2 regions of the Streptomyces sp. NPDC059371 genome follow, and region 2 is predicted to be linked to the other one. Evidence: riboswitches for the same ligand, from Rfam matches in the RefSeq annotation. Region 2 holds a riboswitch; the other holds the start of a gene.
The links. Region 2 has a riboswitch for glycine ahead of gcvT (glycine cleavage system aminomethyltransferase GcvT). Riboswitches for the same ligand answer to the same signal wherever they lie in the genome.
Positions count from the first base shown of each region.

Region 1: another riboswitch for glycine. It lies ahead of gcvP (aminomethyl-transferring glycine dehydrogenase); the one in region 2 lies ahead of gcvT (glycine cleavage system aminomethyltransferase GcvT).

Region 1 covers NZ_JBHYXD010000055.1:9,483-13,892, forward strand. Annotated here, with positions in the region: gene ACFXGX_RS26735 (DNA polymerase IV) at 1-1,109, shown strand, start outside; gene ACFXGX_RS26740 (PRC-barrel domain-containing protein) at 1,034-1,402, opposite strand; glycine riboswitch at 1,517-1,611, shown strand; gene gcvP (aminomethyl-transferring glycine dehydrogenase) at 1,790-4,410, shown strand, end outside.
Region 2 covers NZ_JBHYXD010000011.1:55,781-60,190, reverse strand. Annotated here, with positions in the region: gene ACFXGX_RS09375 (enhanced serine sensitivity protein SseB) at 175-948, opposite strand; gene ACFXGX_RS09370 (AAA family ATPase) at 1,048-1,716, opposite strand; glycine riboswitch at 1,892-1,988, shown strand; gene gcvT (glycine cleavage system aminomethyltransferase GcvT) at 2,134-3,267, shown strand; gene gcvH (glycine cleavage system protein GcvH) at 3,452-3,829, shown strand; gene glyA (serine hydroxymethyltransferase) at 3,842-4,410, shown strand, end outside.

The sequences.
Region 1 (4,410 bases), on a different contig from region 2:
CGCTGCTGGGGCCGATGTCGGTGCGGACGCTGCCGGGTGTGGGGCCGGCCACCGGCGACCATCTGCGCAGGGCCGGCATCACCAGCGTCGAGGAGCTCGCCGAGGCGGGCGAGGACGAACTCGTACGACTTCTGGGGAAGGCTCACGGGCACGCGCTGTTCGCGATGGCGCTGGCCCACGACGAGCGGCCCGTGGTGGCCGAACGGGAGACCAAGTCGGTGTCGGTCGAGGACACGTACGACGTGGACATCCACGACCGGGTCCGGGTGGAGCTCGAGGTGCAGCGACTCGCGGACCGGTGCGTGCGGCGGCTGCGCCGGGCCGGACTGTCGGGGCGGACCATCGTGCTGAAGGTCCGCCGGTACGACTTCTCGACGCTGACGCGGTCCGAGACGCTGCGGGGGCCCACGGACGACCCCGGCGTCGTCCGGGAGGCCGCCGCCCGGCTGCTGGAGGGCGTGGACACGACCGGCGGCGTCCGTCTGCTGGGGGTCGGCGTGTCCGGGCTCGCCGACTACACGCAGGAGGACCTGTTCGCGCAGGCGCAGGCCGCGGCCGTGGGGGAGCCGGTGGCCGAGGAACATGCCGGGGACGAGCCGGCCGAGGTGACCACCGCGGCCGAGGTGGCGGCGGTCACCGAGCGGAGGTGGCCCTCCGGGCACGACGTGTGTCATGCCGAGTACGGGCACGGCTGGGTGCAGGGGAGCGGGCTGGGGCGGGTCACGGTGCGGTTCGAGACGCCGTACTCCGGGCCCGGCCGGGTGCGGACCTTCCGGACGGACGATCCGCGGCTCGAACCGGCCGACCCGCTGCCGCTGGTGGAGCGAAGACCCGAGGCGGCCGACGGAGTGCCGGCAGGCGCTGAGTCATCGGTGCCGGAAGCGGGGGCACGGGGGCCCGGGCCGTCGATCCCGGAGGAGGCGATCCCGGAGGGGGCGCGCCACCCCGGGACGTCCGGCACGGAACCCGGAACTCGGAGCACTGGACCGTCGGTCCCGGAAGCGGCGCGCCAGGTGCGGTCAGGATGTGGGGGTCAGGGGTCCTCCGAGCCTGCGAGGTGGCCGAAGTCGCGGTCCGGTGGGGGCGGGGAGGCCACGTCGAGGCCGTAGTGGTGGTAGAGCTGGAGCTCCTGTTCGGGGGAGAGATGGCGCCCGACGCCGAAGTCGGGGGCGTCCTTGATCAGGGCCCGGTCGTAGGGGATGCGCAGGGTCCCCTCGATGATCTCGCTGGGCTCCAGGGGCACGAATGCGTCCCTGCTGAACAGCCCGGTGCGTATGGCCGCCCACTCCGGGACGCCGGTCGCGTCGTCGAGGTAGACCTCGTCGATCGTGCCGATCTTGGTGCCGTTGCTGTCGAACGCCTTGCGGCCGATCAGGTTGCGCGGATCGATGTCGGTCTGCACGGTCCCTCCAGTGGTCGCAAACTCATCCGTAAGTACTACAAAAGAGCACATTTGTGAAGGCGGCCACTCGAAGGCTGTCGTCCTGTCCTCGCTGGTAGGCTGGCAAGCGGCTGCTGATCCCGTGCGGGAGAGTCCTCCGGATTTCACGGAGGCGCCGAAGGAGCAACTCCTCCCCGGAATCTCTCAGGCTCACGTACCGCACGGACGAGGTCACTCTGGAAAGCAGGGCGGATGCCGATGGCCTCCGCTCTCACCGACGGTGAAAGCCGGGTCGTCCACGGGACCATCCGGTGAAACTCTCAGGTTGAGATGACAGAGGGGGAGGCCGTCGGGGTACCCGTGCCGGGGTGCCCCTCGAAGGTCGCGTCAGACCAGGAGGCCTCCGCCATGACCGCCCCTCGCATTCCGCTCTCCGAGCTCGAACAGGGAATTCCCTTCGAGCAGCGCCACATCGGACCCGACTCCGAAGCACGGGCCAAGATGCTCGCGCAGGTCGGATACAGCTCGCTCGACGAGCTGACGGCCGCCGCGGTGCCGGACGTGATCAAGAACGTCGAGGCCCTGAACCTGCCGGCCGCGCGCACCGAGGCCGAGGTCCTGGCCGAACTCCGCTCCCTCGCGGACCGCAACCAGGTGCTCGGTTCCATGATCGGCCTCGGTTACTACGGCACGTTCACGCCGCCGGTGATCCTGCGCAACGTCATGGAGAACCCGGCCTGGTACACCGCGTACACGCCGTACCAGCCGGAGATCTCGCAGGGCCGTCTCGAGGCGCTGCTGAACTTCCAGACCGTCGTCGCCGAGCTGTCCGGGCTGCCGACCTCCGGCGCCTCCCTCCTGGACGAGGGCACCGCCGCCGCCGAGGCCATGGCGCTGTCCCGCCGCATGGGCAAGAACAAGAAGGGCCTCTTCCTGGTCGACGCGGACGCGCTGCCGCAGACCATCGCCGTCATAGAGACCCGTGCGGAGCCGACCGGTGTCGAGATCGTCGTCGCCGACCTCGCCGACGGCATCCCGGCCGACCTCGCCGGGCGTGAGATCAACGGCGTGCTGATCCAGTACCCCGGCGCCTCCGGTGCCGTACGCGACATCAAGCCGATCGTCGAGCAGGCGCACGAGCTGGGCGCGGTCGTCACCGTCGCCGCCGATCTGCTCGCCCTGACCCTGCTGACCTCGCCCGGCGAGCTCGGCGCGGACATCGCGGTCGGTACGACGCAGCGCTTCGGCGTGCCGATGGGCTTCGGCGGTCCGCACGCCGGCTACATGGCGGTCCGCGAGCAGTTCGCGCGCAGCCTTCCCGGCCGCCTGGTCGGTGTGTCCGTGGACGCCGACGGGCACAAGGCGTACCGCCTCGCCCTGCAGACGCGTGAGCAGCACATCCGCCGGGAGAAGGCGACCAGCAACATCTGCACCGCTCAGGTGCTGCTCGCCGTGATGGCCGGCATGTACGCCGTCTACCACGGCCCCGAGGGCCTGCGGACCATCGCACGGCGTACCCACCGCTACGCCACGGTGCTGGCCGCCGGACTCGCCGCCGGGGGCGTCGAGGTCGTCCACGGCGGCTACTTCGACACGCTCACCGTGCGGGTCCCGGGCCGTGCCGCCGCGATCGTGGCCGCCGCCCGCGACCTGGGCGTCAACCTGTACCCCGTCGACGCCGACCAGGTGTCCATCTCGTGCGACGAGACGACCACGCGCGAGCAGCTCACCGCCGTGTGGAGCGCGTTCGGCGTCGAGGGCGACATCGAGGCGCTGGACGCGAGCACCGAGGACACCCTGCCGGCCGCGCTGCTGCGCACCGACGCGTACCTCACGCACCCCGTGTTCCACGACCACCGCTCCGAGACGGCGATGCTGCGCTACCTGCGCAAGCTCTCCGACCGCGACTACGCGCTCGACCGCGGCATGATCCCGCTGGGCTCCTGCACCATGAAGCTCAACGCGACCACCGAGATGGAGTCGGTGACCTGGCCCGAGTTCGGGCAGATCCACCCCTTCGTGCCCGCCGAGCAGGCACAGGGCTACCTGACGCTGATCCACGAGCTGGAGGACCAGCTCGCCGAGGTCACCGGCTACGACAAGGTGTCACTCCAGCCCAACGCCGGTTCGCAGGGCGAGCTGGCCGGTCTGCTGGCCGTCCGCGGCTACCACCGCGCCAACGGCGACGACCAGCGCACCGTCTGCCTCATCCCGTCCTCCGCGCACGGCACCAACGCCGCCAGCGCCGTGATGGCCGGTATGAAGGTCGTCGTCGTGAAGACCGCGGACGACGGCGAGATCGACGTCGCGGACCTGCGCGCCAAGATCGAGCAGTACCGCGACGAACTGTCGGTGCTGATGATCACGTACCCCTCGACGCACGGTGTGTTCGAGGAGCACGTCGCCGACATCTGCGCCCAGGTGCACGAGGCCGGCGGCCAGGTCTACGTCGACGGCGCCAACCTCAACGCCCTGGTGGGTCTCGCCAAGCCGGGTCACTTCGGCGGCGACGTCTCGCACCTGAACCTGCACAAGACCTTCTGCATCCCGCACGGCGGCGGTGGCCCCGGCGTCGGCCCGGTCGGTGTGCGCGCCCACCTGGCGCCGTACCTCCCGAACCACCCGCTCCAGCCCGAGGCCGGTCCCGAGACCGGCGTCGGTCCGATCTCGGCCGCTCCCTGGGGCTCCGCGGGCATCCTGCCCATCTCCTGGTCGTACGTCCGGCTGATGGGCGGCGAGGGCCTCAAGCGCGCCACGCAGGTGGCCGTGCTCTCCGCCAACTACATCGCCAAGCGCCTGGAGCCGCACTACCCGGTGCTGTACACCGGCCCCGGTGGTCTGGTCGCGCACGAGTGCATCATCGACCTGCGCCCGCTCACCAAGGCGACCGGCGTCAGTGTCGACGACATCGCCAAGCGTCTGATCGACTACGGCTTCCACGCGCCGACGATGTCGTTCCCGGTGGCCGGCACGCTGATGATCGAGCCGACCGAGTCCGAGGACCTGGGTGAGGTCGACCGGTTCTGCGA
Region 2 (4,410 bases):
GAGGCACCGGTTACCGACATGCGTCAACACCTCGCCAGGCCATGAAACCAGCTTATGCGGCCATCGTGCTCCGCCGGGGAAGCAGTCCGGAGCCGGGAACCGCCGCGCGGGGCGGCCGGAGGCCCCGCGCGGCGGGCGTACGGTCCCGTGGGGCACCCCCGCCACCCGCGCCGTTCAGTGACCGTGCTGGTAGAAGGGCCGCACCGTCGCCCGCATCCAGTCGCCTACCGCGTCCTGCGCCACGTCGAGGAGAACCAGGTTCACCGGAATGTTCACCGGGACCCGGCCGAGGGCACGGCCCAGGGCGTCCAGGGGCAGGGTGCGCGCGTCACCCTCCCACACCGAGAGCTCGACGCCGATGAACATGACCGGCGCGTCGCCCTCGACGCTGGCCAGACAGCGCCGCGCGCTCAGGACCACACCGGTGGCGGCGAACTCCGCCGAGGCCGCGGCGAGGAAGTCCATCGGATCGTCCTGCCAGTCGGGCTCGAAGAGCCGCACGCGGCCGCCGCCGGCCGCCCCGTCCAGCTCGGACCGCCCGGCCCTGCACAGCTCGGCGACGGCGGGCGGCGGCAGCGGCACGCCGACCACGCCGTCCGGGTTCACCACGATGCCGGCCTGCGGGGGGAGCCCGCGGGCGAACTCCACGGCGGGCGCGATCGTGTACGACATGTGACCGCCGACGACCTGGCGGAACTGCTCCTCGGAGCTGAAGACGGGGACGTAGACCTGCCCGCCGATGTCCATCGTGGGCAGATCGAGCGGACCGCTCCGCGGACCGCCGCCGTTGGGCAGCGGCACCCACACGAAGCTGCGGCCGAGCACCTCGACGATGCGGGCGGCCGTCGAGGGCCCGGGCACGCCGAGGGACGCGGACAACACCTCCTCCAGCTCGTTGCCGGGCCAACCGCCGTGCGGATGGGGGTGCGCCTGTGCCGGAAAGTCCATCTGTCTACCGTCCGCTTCGAACCATTGTTCCGGCTGGTTAGGTTAATGGGCCACCACAGCCGGTCAGTGGCCGAAGTCGATCCCGCGGCACGCTGCCGCTCAAGGGCCGAAGTCGATCCTGTGCAGCACGTCCGCCGCGTCGCGGTCGATCAGCACCGCGGAGCCGCACCCCTCGGGCAGGTCTCCCCGCTCGGCGGACCGCAGCAGCCGGGCGACCCCGCCGCGATGGCGGGCGAAGGCGTAGCGCGAGACGCCCCGGCCGCGCTCGCGCTGGCCGTCCAGCGCGGCGCCGGGCGTGACGTCGAGCAGCAGCAGGTGCAGCGCCCCGCCGCGGCGCCGGGCCTCGCGGGCGAGCCAGCGGCGTACCCAGGCCTGCGTGCCGCAGTCGTGCACGACGACTCCCCCGCCCTCGCGCAGGGCGCGGCGCAGGCCGGCGTAGTGCGCGAGGCGGACGAGGGGGCGGTAGAGCGCGTACGGCAGGAGCCCGGACATCCGGCCGTCCCAGCGGTCGCGGGTGTCCTGGGAGTCGACGCGCGCGCCCAGCACGGCCCGCCGCATCAGCGTCGACTTGCCGCTGCCGGGCAGTCCGCTGACCACGATCACGTCGTGCGCCCCGAAGCGGAGACCGTGCGGACTGTGCCCGACCCGGTCGCGGAGGTCCCGCACGACGGCCGCGGGACGCGGTCCGCGGGCCTCCCGGGCCGGTGCGCCGGGCTGCTCGGGCAATGCGAGACCCGAGGTCGTCGCGTACGCCGTGGTCCTGTTCACCCTGGCCGTCCTCCCCTTCGATGTGGAGTCCCATCCCCGTCGAGTGTAAAGAGAAGGTAATGCCCGGCGCTTCCCCATTTCGTACGCGGACTGCCACAGCACGGTCACAGATGGCGGGCTGCCGTGATCCGGCAGCGCGTGCGATGATGGCCGCGCCAACTGCATACCGGCCGCTTGAATCCGCGCGGGAGAGTCCTGGGTACGTGTACCCGGGCGCCGAAGGAGCAAGTCCCTCCCTTGAATCTCTCAGGCACCGTTACCGCGCGGGCGAGGCACATCTGAAAAGCGGGCCGCTCCGTCGGCCCCACCCAAGGTGCAAGTCAGGACCACCGATTCGTGGGGTCTTGATGAACCTCTCAGGTTCCGATGACAGATGGGGAGGAACGACCTCGCCGTCATGCCTTGGGAGCCAGACCGATGAGCAGCAACGCACCCCGTCACACCGCGCTCGATGCCCTGCATCGTTCGCTCGGCGCGACCATGACCGACTTCGCGGGCTGGGACATGCCCCTGCGCTACGGCTCGGAGCGCGACGAGCACCTCGCCGTCCGCACGAAGGCCGGTCTCTTCGACCTCTCCCACATGGGCGAGATCACCGTCACCGGACCGCAGGCGGCGGCTCTCCTGAACCACGCGCTGGTCGGCAACATCGCCACCGTCGGCGTCGGCCGCGCCCGCTACACCATGATCTGCCAGGAGGACGGCGGCATCCTGGACGACCTGATCGTCTACCGGCTCGCCGAGAACGAAGCCGGTTCCCCGCACTACATGGTCGTCGCCAACGCCTCCAACGCCCAGGTCGTGCTGGACGCCCTGACCGAGCGCGCCGCCGGTTTCGACGCCGAGGTGCGTGACGACCGTGACGCGTACGCGCTGATCGCCGTGCAGGGCCCCGAGTCCCCCGGCATCCTCAAGGCGGTCACCGACGCCGACCTCGACGGCCTGAAGTACTACGCGGGCCTGCCGGGCACGGTGGCCGGCGTCCCGGCCCTGATCGCCCGCACCGGCTACACGGGTGAGGACGGCTTCGAGCTGTTCGTCGCCCCCGCCGACGCCGAGAAGGTGTGGCAGGCGCTGACCGACGCGGGCACCCCGGCCGGTCTCGTCCCCTGCGGTCTTTCCTGCCGCGACACGCTGCGCCTGGAGGCGGGCATGCCGCTGTACGGGCACGAGCTGACCACCTCGCTGACCCCGTTCGACGCCGGCCTCGGCCGGGTCGTGAAGTTCGAGAAGGACGGCGACTTCGTGGGGCGCGCGGCGCTCGAGGAGGCCGCCGCCCGCGCCGAGCAGAACCCGCCGCGGGTCCTCGTCGGCCTGATCGCCGAGGGCCGCCGTGTGCCGCGCGCCGGGTTCTCGGTCGTCGCCGGCGGCGAGGTGATCGGCGAGGTCACCTCCGGCGCCCCCTCCCCCACGCTGGGCAAGCCGATCGCGATGGCGTACGTCGACGCCGCGCACGCCGCGCCGGGCACGGCCGGTGTGGGCGTGGACATCCGGGGCAGCCACGAACCGTACGAGGTCGTGGCACTGCCGTTCTACAAGCGTCAGAAGTGACACTGGTCCGTAAGGGCCGGACATGACACGGACGCCTTCCGGGCGCCGCCACTGACGGATGTCCCCCCGGGCTTCGGCACTGACGGGCGCCCGCCGGGGCGCCGGACGTGACCCTGGGCACATCGGCCCGGTCACCCACGCTTCCCTCCATCAGCACTCCACCGCGTACAGGAGAATTCAGGTCATGAGCAACCCCCAGACGCTGCGTTACAGCAAGGAGCACGAGTGGCTGTCGGTCGCCGAGGACGGCGTCGCGACGGTCGGCATCACCGAGTTCGCGGCCAACGCGCTCGGCGATGTCGTCTATGCCCAGCTCCCGGCGGTCGGTGAGACGGTGACCGCGGGCGAGTCCTGCGGCGAGCTGGAGTCGACCAAGTCGGTCAGCGACCTGTACTCCCCGGTGAACGGCGAGATCACCGAGGCCAACCAGGACGTCGTGGACGACCCCGCGCTCGTGAACTCCGCCCCCTTCGAGGGCGGCTGGCTGTTCAAGGTGCGCGTCGCCGGCGAGCCCGAGGACCTGATGTCCGCCGACGAGTACACCGCCTTCACGGCCGGCTGAGGAGTCACCCGCATGTCGCTGATGAACACCCCCCTGCACGAGCTCGACCCCGACGTCGCCGCCGCCGTCGACGCCGAGCTGCACCGCCAGCAGTCCACGCTGGAGATGATCGCCTCGGAGAACTTCGCTCCGGTCGCGGTCATGGAGGCCCAGGGCTCGGTCCTGACCAACAAGTACGCCGAGGGCTACCCGGGCCGCCGCTACTACGGCGGCTGCGAGCACGTCGACGTGGCCGAGCAGATCGCCATCGACCGGGTCAAGGACCTGTTCGGCGCCGAGTACGCCAACGTCCAGCCCCACTCGGGTGCCTCCGCCAACCAGGCCGCGCTGTTCGCGCTGGCCCAGCCCGGCGACACCATCCTCGGCCTGGACCTGGCGCACGGCGGCCACCTGACCCACGGCATGCGCCTGAACTTCTCGGGCAAGCAGTTCAACGTGGTGGCCTACCACGTGGACGAGGCCGGCCTGGTCGACATGGCCGAGGTCGAGCGGCTCGCCAAGGAGCACCGCCCGAAGGTGATCATCGCGGGCTGGTCGGCGTACCCGCGTCAGCTCGACTTCGCCGAGTTCCGCCGGATCGC